DNA from 4 places in the Obesumbacterium proteus genome. Region 2 is predicted to be linked to each of the others. Evidence: predicted binding sites of a transcription regulator. Region 2 holds the regulator's gene; each other region holds the start of a gene.
What was found. The regulator Fur, encoded in region 2, represses iron uptake genes when iron is present. The targets are predictions, from matches to a motif close to ATAATAATGAGAACNACTATCAA.
Positions count from the first base shown of each region.

Region 1 (3,508 bases), 100 kb from region 2:
GCTTTTTACTAGAGAAAATCCGATCACAATTTTTATTGCTGCTGCATTTCTTGTGCTAAATCGCTTTTAACCTGTGCTTTTTGTTCTGGGGTTAAAATTTTGCTCAAATTAAAGAAATACTGCATACGATAATAACGCGCTTGTTCTTGTGCCTTGCCGAAAGCCGCAATTTGTTTCTTAACCGCAGTTTCATCCCACTTGCCTGAATCAATAATATCGATAAGCAGACCATTTTGAATATCTTTAGTATCGATGGTAGCCATCTTTTTATCGGTATCGCTGCGCAACGTTTTTATCTGTTCAACTTGAGATGGTGTTAAATGCAGATGTTGGATCATCGGGTCTTGCTGCTGCTCAGGTTGAATACTGGTGCCTGTATTACTCGATGCTAATGCGAAGCCTGAGAAAATAAGCGCTGAAGCCGCAAGAGTTAACTTAGAAAGTTTGTTCATTTAATAGATTCCATCTAGTAAAAAGAGTGGTGAATACAAAATACTGTAAACCATTTATGAATTAGTGTTGTAATGAAGTGTGTGAACTCGTGAACGCAGAATATTTTATTATGTGTGATTGTTATTTATTGGTTACATGAATTTCTGTAATTTTTCACGCTGAGTTTCAGTCATAGAAAAGTAAAAAAGCGCCCGAAGGCGCTTAATAATAAAGTACGTTGGTGATTATTTTGCTTTGCCTTGATTGGCAACCGCGGCGGCTTTGGCGGCAATTTCAGCGGCATCGCCAAGATAGTAACGTTTTAACGGTTTAAGATTTTCATCAAACTCATAGACCAACGGTACGCCGGTTGGAATATTCAGCTCAAGAATTTCATCTTCGCTTAGGTTATCTAAGTATTTAACCAATGCGCGCAGTGAGTTACCGTGTGCTGCAATAATGACGCGTTCGCCGCTCGCGATGCGTGGCTTAATCACATCGGTCCAGTAAGGAATAACGCGATCAATAGTGGTTGCCAAGCTCTCGGTAACCGGCAGTTCCTGCTCGCTGAGTTTGGCGTAACGAGGATCGTGGCCAGGATAGCGCTCATCTTCTTTGGTTAATTCAGGAGGCGTAACGGCAAAACCACGGCGCCACAGTTTTACCTGATCGTCGCCATATTTTTGTGCGGTTTCAGCCTTGTTCAGCCCCTGCAAAGCACCGTAATGACGTTCGTTCAGCTTCCATGATTTTTCAACCGGCAGCCATTGCTGTTCCAGCTCATCCAGCACATTCCACAACGTGTGGATCGCACGTTTCAGCACTGATGTGTATGCAAAATCAAAGGAGAAACCTTGTTCTTTTAAAAGCTTACCCGCCGATTTTGCTTCGGAACGTCCTTTGTCAGAAAGCTCAACATCCGTCCAGCCAGTGAAGCGGTTTTCTTTGTTCCACTCGCTTTCACCGTGTCGTACCAAAACTAATTTAGTCACAGCCATGGGTAAACTCCTTAGCGTAATTTATTAAATGATAACTATTATCATTATATTGCCATCACACAGCAAACAGCAATAGCTGAGTCTAAACATAGCTAATTTCAGCGCATATGTGTACGTATGAAGTGGGGGATTCGTGCGGATAGTGCCCGTTAGCTGCATTTTCAATGCGTTTTTCCATTGCGCAATAAGCCTACATTTCGCACAGATTATGGGAGTAAGTTCACAATTAATTGTTAACGCAGAGGGCAGTGATTGTCTTCATTGCAGAGTCAATGTAATGTCATTTTAAATCTGGTTTAAACCAAATGGATTAAGTCATGCAGAACAATTCCACGGTAGAATTTGCGAAACAGAAACTCAATGATTGGCTAAAGATGGGGGTGATTACTCCAGGGAGTAAGCTTCCTTCTGAGCGAGAGCTCGAGGAACTCTTAGGGATTAAACGTATGACCCTGCGTCAGGCGTTACTGTATCTCGAAGGTGAATCAAAAATATTCCGTAAAGATCGCCGAGGCTGGTTTGTTGCGTTGCCACGTTTCAATTACAGCCCTAGCAGCTCGACCAGCTTTAAACAGGCTGCGATAGAGCAGGGGCGTTTGCCGTCTTGGGGATATTTAGAAAAAGAGAGTGTTTACACTGCGCCAGCAGACGTATTGTCATTACTCGGGGTCAGTGAAGGGGAAACGCTCTACAAAATCTCAGGCTGGGGCGCGCTCGATAGTCACAAAGTTTTCTACCATGAAACTTTTATTAATGCACAGGTTGCCCCTGACTTTATTGGTCAGCTTGGTGAGCGTTCATTTGCCGAAGTATGGGAAAAAAACTATGCCAAAAAAACACATACCCAGCATTTGGAATTTAAACCTACTCGCCTTTCCGGCGGTGCATGCAAAGGCATGGGGGGAACATCGGGTACGCCGTCCATTCGAGTCAAAAAATATCGCGCCGACGAAGCAAATAAAATTGTTCAAATTGATATCGAATATTGGCGTTTTGAGTCAGTAGAATTTTTTATCGACTTATAGGAAGCATCATGAATCGTATACAAGCCACAAAGATATTGCAGCGTGCAGATAATATTCCGTTGTATCTACATGCCTATGCATTTCATCTTAATATGAGAGTGGAAAAGATATTACCTGAAAACCTGCTGGATATTGCCAGTCAGCATCAGCTTAAAGGTATAAAAGTTCATGTTTTAGATGGTGAGAGTCAGTCTTTAAGCTGTGCTAACGATGAACGATTGCAACAGTTTGGCGAAAAAGCACGTCGTTTAGGGCTGGATATTCATATTGAAACCAGCGCATCGGATGCTAAAACAATAGATCAAGCTGTAGCTATTGCAACAAAATCGGGAGCCTCCTCGGTACGATTTTATCCGCGCTATGAAGGGCATTTGAATGCCGTTCTCGCTCAGATTAGACAAGATATTCACTATATTAAAGAGAATTACCAACACAGCGGCTTAACATTCACGCTTGAACAGCATGAGGATCTGAAAGGCCATGAGCTGGTTAAATTAGTTAATGACGCTGATTTTCCTCAGCTGTCTCTACTATTTGATTTCGCTAATATGATAAACGCGAATGAAGAGCCACTTCCTGCATTAGCTGCAATGGCATCTAACGTTACACAGGTGCATATAAAGGATGCACTTATTGTCCGAGAGGCTAATGGGCTTGGGCATAAAGCCTGTATTTCTGGTCAAGGTGATTTGCCTTTTAAAGAGTTACTTTTCCAACTTGTATGCTTAGGAGAAGATAAGCCTCAGGTCATCGCCTATGGTTTAGAAGAAGAGGTGGATTATTATGCGCCGCCGTTTCGTTTCCAACATGAGGATAATAATCCGTGGATACCTTGGCGAGAAATGAGTGAAACACCGCTACCTAACAAAGAGTTAGATGTCAGACTAGAAAAAGAATTTAATGATGCATTAAATCAGATTGCCTACGTGAGAAATATATTACAAAAATTAAAACAAGAAGCGGTAGCTGTTTTAAAATAAATCAAAATAAATAACCAAAAGTAGCTCATCTAAATTTATATTGGATGGCTCTATTATCCAACACTATCAATAA
Region 1 covers NZ_CP014608.1:2,578,013-2,581,520, forward strand. The annotation lists gene DSM2777_RS12270 (Spy/CpxP family protein refolding chaperone) at 33-452, opposite strand; gene gpmA (2,3-diphosphoglycerate-dependent phosphoglycerate mutase) at 678-1,430, opposite strand; gene DSM2777_RS12280 (GntR family transcriptional regulator) at 1,748-2,455, shown strand; gene DSM2777_RS12285 (sugar phosphate isomerase/epimerase family protein) at 2,464-3,435, shown strand.
Region 1: a site for Fur is predicted at 1,459-1,481, ahead of gpmA (2,3-diphosphoglycerate-dependent phosphoglycerate mutase). Genes of this name have one in related genera too.

Region 2 (3,508 bases):
ATCGCGCAGCCATTGCTCGCCAGTTTCCCCATGCCAGAGCTCACGTGATTGCCGGTACGGGCCACTGGCTGCATGCGGAAAAACCCGAGCTGGTGCTACGCACGCTGCATCGTTTTCTCGACAGCGATGAATAAGCCAAACCACTTAATTTGTCGTCTTCACGACCTAACTTAACCCAAACTTCAGCCTCACCGCCGCCTCACTGTAGAAAAAAACACCATTCATCAGTGAGGTAAGTAAGATTAAGGATTGTCGCGGCTGGGGGCGCTAGGGTATTATGGCGCGCTATTATTCTGGCAGGCAGTTTTGCTGTTCAAGGATAGTGCCGGTAAAGGGTGAATGGCCCTAGTATGTTAATCATGATCTGATTCGTTACGCAGATTCAAAATTCTCCTTGTAGTACCGCTACCTGATATGGCCAAAGAACAAACGGACCGCACGACTCTGGATCTGTTCGCAGATGAACGTCGTCCGGGTCGCCCGAAAACCAACCCGTTATCTCGGGATGAACAGCTAAGAATTAACAAACGCAACCAACTGCGCCGCGATAAAGTGAAAGGACTGCGTCGCGTCGAGCTAAAAATTAACGAAGAAGCGGTTGAAATGCTGAATCGTTTGGCTCAAGAACAAAACATTAGCCGCAGTGAATTGATTGAACAAATTTTACTCAATCAGATTTTAAAATCTTAACGCCACCAGCACACAATGACGACAAATCGATACGGTTTAAAGTGCTATAGTGCGTAAAGTACGTACTGGTCTTTCTCAAGATTCTAGTTTAATTATTTGATATAAAAGGTATAAACGCGACATGGCAATCGTAGGCATTTTCTTTGGCAGCGACACGGGCAACACGGAAAACATCGCTAAGATGATCCAAAAGCAACTCGGAAAAGACGTTGCTGAAGTTCATGACATTGCCAAAAGCAGCAAAGAAGACATCGAAGCATTCGATATTCTTCTGCTTGGCATCCCAACATGGTATTACGGCGAAGCTCAGTGTGACTGGGATGATTTCTTCCCTTCTCTGGAAGAGATCGACTTCAACGGTAAACTGGTTGCTCTGTTTGGCTGCGGCGACCAAGAAGACTATGCAGAGTACTTCTGCGACGCAATGGGCACCATCCGTGATTTGATCGAGCCACGCGGCGCGACCATCGTTGGTCACTGGCCAACTGCGGGTTACCATTTTGAAGCGTCTAAAGCGCTGGTTGATGACAAAACCTTCGTTGGTTTGGCTATTGACGAAGATCGCCAGCCTGAACTCACCGCAACGCGTGTTGATGCGTGGGTGAAACAAATCTCCGAAGAGATGAGCTTGGCTGAACTGGCTGGCTAACATGAAATTGAACCCGCTGACTGCATAAGCCAGCGGGTATTTCAGCGATTGGCGAAAGCAATTTGCAACATCTATGTAACTCATTTTTCTCGCTCTAGCCCCCGCCACCAGCAGAGTTACATATTTGTCAGTGTGTTACGTTTTATTTCCACCCTGTAGTTCCGTCCAAGTTGTTAACACACTGCGGTTTCCATTTACCGCCATCAGCTTTATAATGAATCTCAATTATATTTTCAGTTCGGTGACAATTAGGGCAACGCTGGCAGCAAATGCAGGCTATCCTAAACGTCTTCGAGCTAAGTAACGGGACAGAATCCGAATGACAGATAACAACACTCCTTTAAAGAAGGCTGGACTTAAAGTCACGCTTCCGCGTCTTAAGATTCTGGAAGTTCTGCAAGATCCAACTTGCCATCACGTCAGCGCAGAAGACCTGTATAAGAAGCTGATCGATATGGGTGAAGAAATCGGCTTAGCCACCGTTTACCGTGTACTGAACCAGTTCGACGAGGCTGGAATTGTGACTCGTCACAATTTTGAAGGCGGAAAATCTGTATTTGAACTGACCCAACAGCATCACCATGATCATCTGATCTGCTTAGACTGCGGTAAAGTGATCGAGTTTAGCGACGATTCCATCGAAAAACGTCAGCACGAAATTGCTAAAAAATATGGTATCCAGCTGACCAACCACAGCCTGTACCTGTATGGTCACTGCGCTGAGGGTGATTGCCGCGAAGACGAAAGTCTGCACGATGGCAGAGAGTAAAAACACGCGAGTGTAAATGAGGCGACCTGAGGGTCGCTTTTTTATTGCCTGAAATCCAAAGAATCCGTTTTCTCGGCAAAAAACAGACAAAAAAAAGCCCCTCAGGCAGGGGGCTAAGCAACTCACAACTAAATCACTCATATGGCTTCGGCAGATACCATAGCAACAATAATGATGATGAAACGGTATTAAGAACCACTGCATTAATACGTTATTGCGCTATTCCCTACCCCACCGGGGCAGGAAATACCGAACTTACCTATTTGGATATCACGCCTGTACCGGTTCTACGCGGCTATAGCGTTTACCATCTGGGCTCACTGAACGAATTTGAACGTCACCAGAAACGGTCGGTTGAGCTTTAGCATCATAACGCTGCCACTGCTTGCCGCCGTCTACGGAGTATTCAATCCCCAGCCCTGGCAGCGCAATGTTGGCTTCCAATTTCCCGCCCACGACTTTTGCCCCAGGAACCGGCAGGCGATATTCCACACCGGCTTTATCCATTTTCGCCAGCTCACGCTGCCCCATCAGGTTTGCAAAGCGCTGCCAATCGCTCAGCAGAGATTTTTTATCTACCAGATTGGTTTCACCGCCTTTATATTCGCGGCCCGCTTTGTAGTCCTGCTCCCAGCCCGCGCGATGCCATCCACGCTCCGCCACCGTCATAACGCGAGGATAGATTTTATACTCCATCATTTCGTCAGTGCGCGTAGTTTCACTCCACAGCTGCGCTGAGAGTCCATAAACGCCCGGCCATGGCTTATCGCTTTTCGCGGTAAAGAAATTGCCGTCACGGTCTACGGAAGTTTCCGCGTTCTGTGGCATGTTGTCTGGCGCGAAGCTGAAGATCTTACGCTCATCGTTAAAGCGAGTTCCCCAGTAGTAGCCATTTTCCTGTGGATTCACCTCATACGGGAAATCCATGTAGACGTAGTCTGGGTTAGAAACCGTTACTTCGTAGCCTTTGTTCGCCCAGTCGTTGACGGTATCAAAACCGCCCCAATAGAGCGTATCCCAGAAGTTGACGCCCACGCGCTTGGTGGCAAATGCCTTCGCATCTTTGGCATCTTTCAGACCATCCTGCCACGCCTGCATTTTTTCAATGCCGTGCTTATTGACGATCTGGCTAACTTCAATCGCAAAGTGGCTTGGGAGATGTTCCATATCTTCCACTTTGCCGCTCTTGATTAGGGTCTGACAAACCTGAGACTGCGCCCATGGTTTATCTTCTTTGCTTTGATCGATAATGCCTTTACCCGGCTCAATCTTGCCATTCTTATCCTGATAACCCGGCCCTAAGCGGATGTTTTTAGCTTCATCACCGCCGAAGTGCCACGTGGTTAACGGCTGCCCCGCCTCTTTGTGCATCTGCGCTACTTCGCCAATCACTTTATCGA
Region 2 covers NZ_CP014608.1:2,477,709-2,481,216, reverse strand. The annotation lists gene ybfF (esterase) at 1-134, shown strand, start outside; gene ybfE (LexA regulated protein) at 415-690, shown strand; gene fldA (flavodoxin FldA) at 812-1,339, shown strand; gene fur (ferric iron uptake transcriptional regulator) at 1,659-2,108, shown strand; gene DSM2777_RS11815 (beta-N-acetylhexosaminidase) at 2,379-3,508, opposite strand, start outside.

Region 3 (3,508 bases), 2.3 Mb from region 2:
AACTCTTTACATAAACCGAGTAATCACCCGACATGTCATCCTATATTGCTGCTTCTAAGCTAACTCGCCGTGCCGTGCTGTTTCCTCTCGCGCTGGTGTTGTTTGAGTTCGCGACCTACATCGCCCACGACATGATCCAACCGGGCATGATCCATGTGGTGCGTGATTTCAATGCAGACGTGAGCTGGGTTCCAACCTCATTAACCGCGTATTTGTTCGGTGGCATGATGCTGCAATGGTTGCTTGGGCCGCTATCTGACCGCGTTGGTCGCCGACCAGTGATGCTGACCGGCGTGATGCTGTTTGTCGCCGCCTGTATCGCTACGCTATTCACCAACAGCATTGAACAATTTATTCTGATGCGTTTTATCCAAGGCATCAGCCTCTGTTTTATCGGCGCCGTGGGATACGCCGCCGTGCAGGAAGCCTTCGACCAAACACTCAGCATCAAGCTTATGGCATTAATGGCCAACGTTGCCTTGATAGCGCCATTAATTGGCCCTCTGGCCGGAGCAGCATTTATTCAGTTTGCACCGTGGAAAAGTATGTTTGCCGTATTTGCCCTAGTGGCATTTATTGCATGGCTCGGTCTATGGAAAGGGATGCCAGAAACCGCGCAGTCACAGGGCGAAAAATTACGCTTAACCTCCCTGCTGGCAGATTATCGACAGGTATTTGGCAATCTGCGTTTCGTCTGTGGCGCGGCATCAATCGGTTTTTCGGCCCTGCCGCTGTTGGCGTGGGTCGCGATTTCACCGGTAATACTGATTGACGGTGAAGGGCTAACGCCTGTGGCGTATGGCTGGTTGCAGGTGCCTATTTTTGTTGCCCTTATCATGGGCAATTTAGTGCTGGCACGCATCGCAGGAAAGATGTCGATTGAAAAACCGCTGTGGCTCGGTGCACCGCCAATCATTGCCGGTCTGGCACTGGCCACCTTTGGCACGCTGTTTACCCCACATGCTTACCTGTGGACCATTGCCGGTTTAAGCCTTTACGCCTTCGGCACAGGATTGATTAACGCAGGATTATATCGCCTCACACTGTTTGCCAGCGATATGCGCAAAGGCACCGTTGCCGCCGCGCTCGGTATGACGACTATTGGCATTTATGCCTTGGGCATTGAGATCGCAAAACGTATTTATCTTTGGCAGGGAAGTGGGATCTTTAATTTGTATGGATTAATCAGCGGGCTGCTTTGGCTGGCTCTGATGTGGGTATTTTTGAAGAAGAAGGCCAGTAGCTAATCTCCGCATACTGGCCGTATCGTAACCCTCCCCTTTGCAGGGGAGGAATTTCGTTTGCGGGAACTATCCCACGACGACCGATAACATACTCAGCGACGCCATCACAATGCCGTCCACCGGCACAGAAATCGGCTCTTCACCGTTCCATGCACCAAGCACATATAACAGCGGCAGGAAGTGTTCCGGCGATGGGTTAGATAATTCAGCGCCTTCATGCTGCATAAAGTTAACCAGCGGATGGTTTTCGCCTTTATAGGCCAGATTCTCACGCACAAAATTATCAAAGCTAAATGCCCACGGATAAGGTTCGGCTTCGCCCTGCCACTTAACCATTCGCAGGTTATGTACCACGTTTCCGCTCGCGACAATCATCACGCCTTCATCGCGCCAAGCGGCGAGTTTCTTGCCTAATTCATAGTGATAATCCGCAGGTTGAGTACCATCAATACTCAGTTGGATCACCGGAATATCGGCATCTGGGTACATTTTGATCAAAACGCCCCAAGTACCATGATCCAAACCCCATTCGCTGGTATCCAAATGCACCATTTCTGGAGCCAGTAATTCCTGTACTCGACGAGCAAGTTCAGGCGAGCCAGGCGCTGGATATTGCGTATCGAACAGTGCCTGTGGGAATCCACCAAAATCATGGATTGTCCGTGGCTGCTCCATCGCCGTCACAAACGTGCCACGGGTGTACCAGTGAGCCGAAACAGCAACAATCGCTTTCGGGCGCGGTAGCGTTTTACCTAACTCGCGCCAAGCCGTAGTGTAGTCATTTTCTTCCAGCACGTTCATCGGGCTACCGTGACCGAGAAATAGCGCAGGCATACGAGAGGTAGTCATAACATTATCCTTTTCTTAGTCTGGCGGAGAGCATCGCCTCCGAATGGTTATACATTACTCAGATTTATCTCGATCGTCTGCCGGATAACCATGATGATGATTGTCAGTAAATTTGAATATCAGACCCAGAGGGGGTTGAGTTATTAGAGTCATTGGTAATAACTTTGTATTCGCTATTTACTTAAAGATAGGTTAAAACAATAATAGGAGTCATTATCAACAAGGAGGCGCTATGTCAGTTCCACTTATTCTGACTTTGCTTGCCGGCGGTGCCACATTTGTCGGCGCGTTATTAGCCATTATCGGACAGAAACCCTCCAACCGGGTTTTAGCCTTTGCGCTTGGCTTTGCCGCAGGGATTATGTTGCTGATTTCTTTGATGGAAATGTTACCCGCCGCGCTGGATACCCAAGGTATGTCGCCGATGCTCGGCTATGGCATGTTCATCATTGGTTTGGTGGGCTATTTCATGTTGGACAGAATGTTGCCGCACCAGCATGCACATGACCTAATGGATGCGCCTAAAGCAGGGAAAACACGCAACCTACGCCGTACAGCCATGCTGCTGACGCTCGGTATTAGCCTGCACAACTTTCCAGAAGGCATTGCCACCTTCGTCACCGCCAGCTCCGATCTCGAGTTAGGGATGGGCATTGCGCTTGCGGTTGCCATTCACAATATTCCTGAAGGCTTAGCGGTTGCGGGGCCAGTCTATGCCGCCACGGGTTCAAAAACCAAGGCGCTATGGTGGGCCAGCGTTTCGGGCTTCGCCGAAATTTTAGGTGGGTTTCTGGCGTTCTTCCTGCTGGGACCGGCCATATCTCCGGTGCTAATGGCCTCAATCATGGCTATGGTGGCGGGTATTATGGTGGCGCTATCGGTAGACGAACTGATGCCGCTAGCCAAAGAGATTGATCCGCAGAATAACCCAAGCTATGGCGTGCTGTGCGGTATGACGGTGATGGGCTTTAGCCTGACGCTGTTACAAAGCAGCCCGCTCGGTTAAGACTCTCCAATCTCCAAATAGCAAAAAGGACAGCCTAGGCTGTCCTTTTCGTGCAGAGCTCAGCGAAATTAGCTCGCAATTTTCTCTTGAGACTGACGGTAAGCCACCAAATCATCGATGGTCACGACTGGCATGTTATGTTTGTTAGCAAACACAATCACTTCTGGCGCGCGCGCCATGGTGCCGTCGTCATTGGTCAGTTCACACAGTACGCCCGCAGAACGGAAGCCCGCTAAAGTTACCAGATCGATAGTTGCTTCAGTATGACCACGACGAGTCAGAACGCCGCCGTTTTGAGCGCGCAGCGGGAACACGTGGCCAGGGCGATGCAGGTCAGAAGGCTTAGCGCCTTCAGCGCTTGCGGCACGCACGGTAGTCAAACGGTCTTTGGCGGAAACGCCGGTCGTCA
Region 3 covers NZ_CP014608.1:4,744,091-4,747,598, forward strand. The annotation lists gene DSM2777_RS22165 (MFS transporter) at 33-1,247, shown strand; gene ygiD (4,5-DOPA-extradiol-dioxygenase) at 1,311-2,093, opposite strand; gene zupT (zinc transporter ZupT) at 2,326-3,099, shown strand; gene ribB (3,4-dihydroxy-2-butanone-4-phosphate synthase) at 3,168-3,508, opposite strand, start outside.
Region 3: a site for Fur is predicted at 2,291-2,313, ahead of zupT (zinc transporter ZupT). Genes of this name have one in related genera too.

Region 4 (3,508 bases), 160 kb from region 2:
ATAAAAAACATGACCGCCATGACCACGACGATCGTGGCCACGGGCATGGCCATCACTAATGGCTGAATAAAAAAAGCAGGTTCACGAAAATGAACCTGCTTTTCTATAAATCTTCTAAAAACAAATCTTCTAAGCCTTAAAACAACATGCTCACCAACAGGTAGAAGTTGAGGCCGACGACCACGACCACAATAACTTTACCCAGCGCCTGAACGGTACGTCCGTTCACCATGTCGCCCATCAGTTCTTTATCGCCGGTGAAGCGCAGCAGCGGCACCAGTGCCAGAGCAATACCAAAGCTCAGCAGCACCTGACTTAACAATAGGATACGGGTCGCATCCAGCCCTGCCATAATCACGATGAAAGAAGGCAGCATGGTCACCACTCGGCGCACCCAGAGCGGAATGTAAAAACGCACAAAGCCCTGCATAACCACCTGACCCGCCAAGGTTCCCACCACGGTAGAAGACAAACCGGCAGCGACTAAGCTCAAACCAAAAATAGTGGCAGCAGCATTACCCAGCAGCGGTTTTAGCGTTAAATAAGCTTGGTCCAGCTCTGCAATTCCACTGTGGCCGCTAAAATGAAACGCTGCCGCTGCGGTTGCCATCATCGCAAGGTTAACAAAACCGGCGATGGTCATTGCAATGGCAACGTCGAGTTTAGTGGAAGAGTAACGTTCGGCCTTGGTTCCCAACGACGCAGAAGTTTGTGTCAGAGACGAATGCAGGTAAATCACATGCGGCATGATCGTTGCGCCTAACACACCGGCTGCCAAAAATACCGCTTCGTGAGTGGGTAAATCCGGAACCAACATCCCGTGCGCAAGTTGAGCAATGCTCGGCTGAGAGAACACCAGCTCCACGATATAAGCCGCAGCAACGAAAAGCAGCAAACCACCGATAACCAGCTCAAGCGGTTTCTGTCCACGGCGTTGTAGCGTTAGGATCAGGAAAGTGGCAATACCGGTTAACACCGCCCCTTCCAACAACGTACAGCCCAGCAATAACTTGAAGCCAATCGCGGCCCCGATAAACTCAGCCAAATCGGTCGCCATGGCAATGATTTCAGCCTGCACCCAATAAGCCCAAACGGCCGGACGAGGAAAGCGATCGCGAATATGTTCCGCTAAGTTTTTACCGGTCGCGATGCCAAGTTTTGCGGAAAGAAGTTGGATCAGCATGGCCATAAAGTTGGCCCATACAACAACCCACAGCAGCTTATAGCCGTAAGACGCACCGGCCTGAATATTGGTCGCAAAGTTACCGGGATCGATATAGCCGATGGCGGCGATAAAGGCAGGTCCCATCAGCGAAAATTTTATCTTTCGCGACGCAGGAGGAGTTGTTTCTGCAACACGTGAATCAAGCATACCAGCCACCTTAACACCTATAGTCACACTAACGATTTGTGACCTAAACTTCGTGATTAACTCCATTATTGTATAAGTGATAATGATTATCAATATCAACTTAAACGATACTTCCTATCCGTTCGATAGGCCGTTTGCTTGTGGAGTCTGACAAGGCGCTTTCAGCTCTTAAACACGTCGACACCCTCGCTTCTGGCATTTCTTCCAAATAAGCGAACTATGGTGTCTAATAATAATATCACAACTTCTCAAACTTTCATCAACATGGTCCTTGGGGGCTTTTTGTTACTTTTCTAACTTTTTTCTTGATTTACGTTATAACAATTTCAATATTTGCAACCGAAGTCTCGTTTTTACCTGTGCCGTTACATAGAATGTGCTGCGAAATTTAGCCTGCCTCATAATTTGGAGCACTGTATGTCCCCTATTTTGCATTTTGTTTTAGCCCTTGCGGTGGTAGCGGTACTTGCCCTGCTCGTTAGCCGCGATCGCAAAAGCATTCGCGTGCGCTTCATTGTTCAGCTGTTAGTTGTTGAAATCCTGCTGGCTTACTTCTTCCTGAACTCCAACATTGGTTTGGGCTTTGTGAAGGGTTTCTCTGGGTTCTTCGAAACGCTGCTCAAATATGCGGCAGAAGGTACCAACTTCGTCTTCGGTAACATGAGTGACAAAGGTCTGGCCTTCTTCTTCCTGAACGTACTGTGCCCAATCGTCTTTATCTCTGCTTTGATTGGTATTCTTCAGCACATCCGCGTATTGCCGGTTATCATCCGCGCAATTGGTACCGTGCTGTCTAAAATCAACGGCATGGGTAAACTGGAATCTTTCAACGCCGTGAGCTCGCTGATTCTGGGTCAGTCTGAGAACTTCATTGCGTACAAAGATGTTCTGGGCAAAATGTCTGAAAAACGTATGTACACCATGGCAGCAACGGCGATGTCTACCGTTTCTATGTCTATCGTTGGTGCATACATGACCATGCTGGATGCCAAGTTTGTGGTAGCCGCATTGGTGTTAAACATGTTCAGTACCTTTATCGTACTGTCCCTGATTAACCCTTATTCTGTGGAAGGTGAGGCTGACATCCAGCTGAAAAACACCCACGAAGGTCAGAGCTTCTTTGAAATGCTGGGCGAATATATCCTGGCTGGTTTCAAAGTTGCGATTATCGTTTCCGCAATGCTGATTGGTTTCATCGCGCTGATTGCTGCGTTGAACGGCCTGACCGAATGGGTCTTCGCGCTGTTCCACGTTGACGGCATGACTTTCCAGAGACTGCTGGGCTATGTCTTCTATCCATTTGCATGGGTAATGGGCGTACCAAGCCACGAAGCGCTGAACGTTGGCAGCATCATGGCAACCAAGTTAGTTTCTAACGAATTCGTTGCCATGATTGACCTGCAGAAAATTGCAACCGAACTGTCTCCTCGTTCACTGGGCATCCTGTCTGTGTTCTTGGTTTCCTTCGCTAACTTCTCTTCTATCGGTATTGTTGCAGGCGCTATCAAAGGTCTGAACGAACACCAAGGAAACGTCGTTGCTCGTTTCGGTCTGAAACTGGTTTACGGTTCTACACTGGTTAGTATTCTGTCTGCGTCGATTGCGGGTCTGTTCCTGTAATACGTTAGGCAAATTCTGATTGGCTAAAAGGCGCTTAGGCGCCTTTTTTATTGTCTGTCACCTAACGGCATCTCTTTTTACAGAAAAGTCCGTAGCGTTGCTTACAGGGCTATTACGCAGGCCGTTTATTGAATCAATAACGAAAGCGTTGAGATCAGAGAACGGAAAGAGAAAAGAATTTCAGAACGAAATGCAGAAAAGCAAAAAGCCGACATCTCTGTCGGCTTTTCAAATTTTGGTGGAGCTAAGCGGGATCGAACCGCTGACCTCTTGCATGCCATGCAAGCGCTCTCCCAGCTGAGCTATAGCCCCACAACGTAAACTACGAGAAGTGGTTGTACTTCTTTCAAGCTTTATTTTAAAGCTTGTAAAACGACCAACCAGTCTGAGAAAAGGTTGGTGGAGCTAAGCGGGATCGAACCGCTGACCTCTTGCATGCCATGCAAGCGCTCTCCCAGCTGAGCTATAGCCCCAACGCTGACGCTAAATCGCGTTAACGGGGCGCATGATATGAAA
Region 4 covers NZ_CP014608.1:2,642,231-2,645,738, reverse strand. The annotation lists gene DSM2777_RS12620 (DUF2502 domain-containing protein) at 1-59, shown strand, start outside; gene DSM2777_RS12615 (Nramp family divalent metal transporter) at 137-1,372, opposite strand; gene DSM2777_RS12610 (NupC/NupG family nucleoside CNT transporter) at 1,790-2,992, shown strand; tRNA gene DSM2777_RS12605 (tRNA-Ala) at 3,229-3,304, opposite strand; tRNA gene DSM2777_RS12600 (tRNA-Ala) at 3,390-3,465, opposite strand.
Region 4: a site for Fur is predicted at 1,449-1,471, ahead of DSM2777_RS12615 (Nramp family divalent metal transporter). Genes of this name have one in related genera too.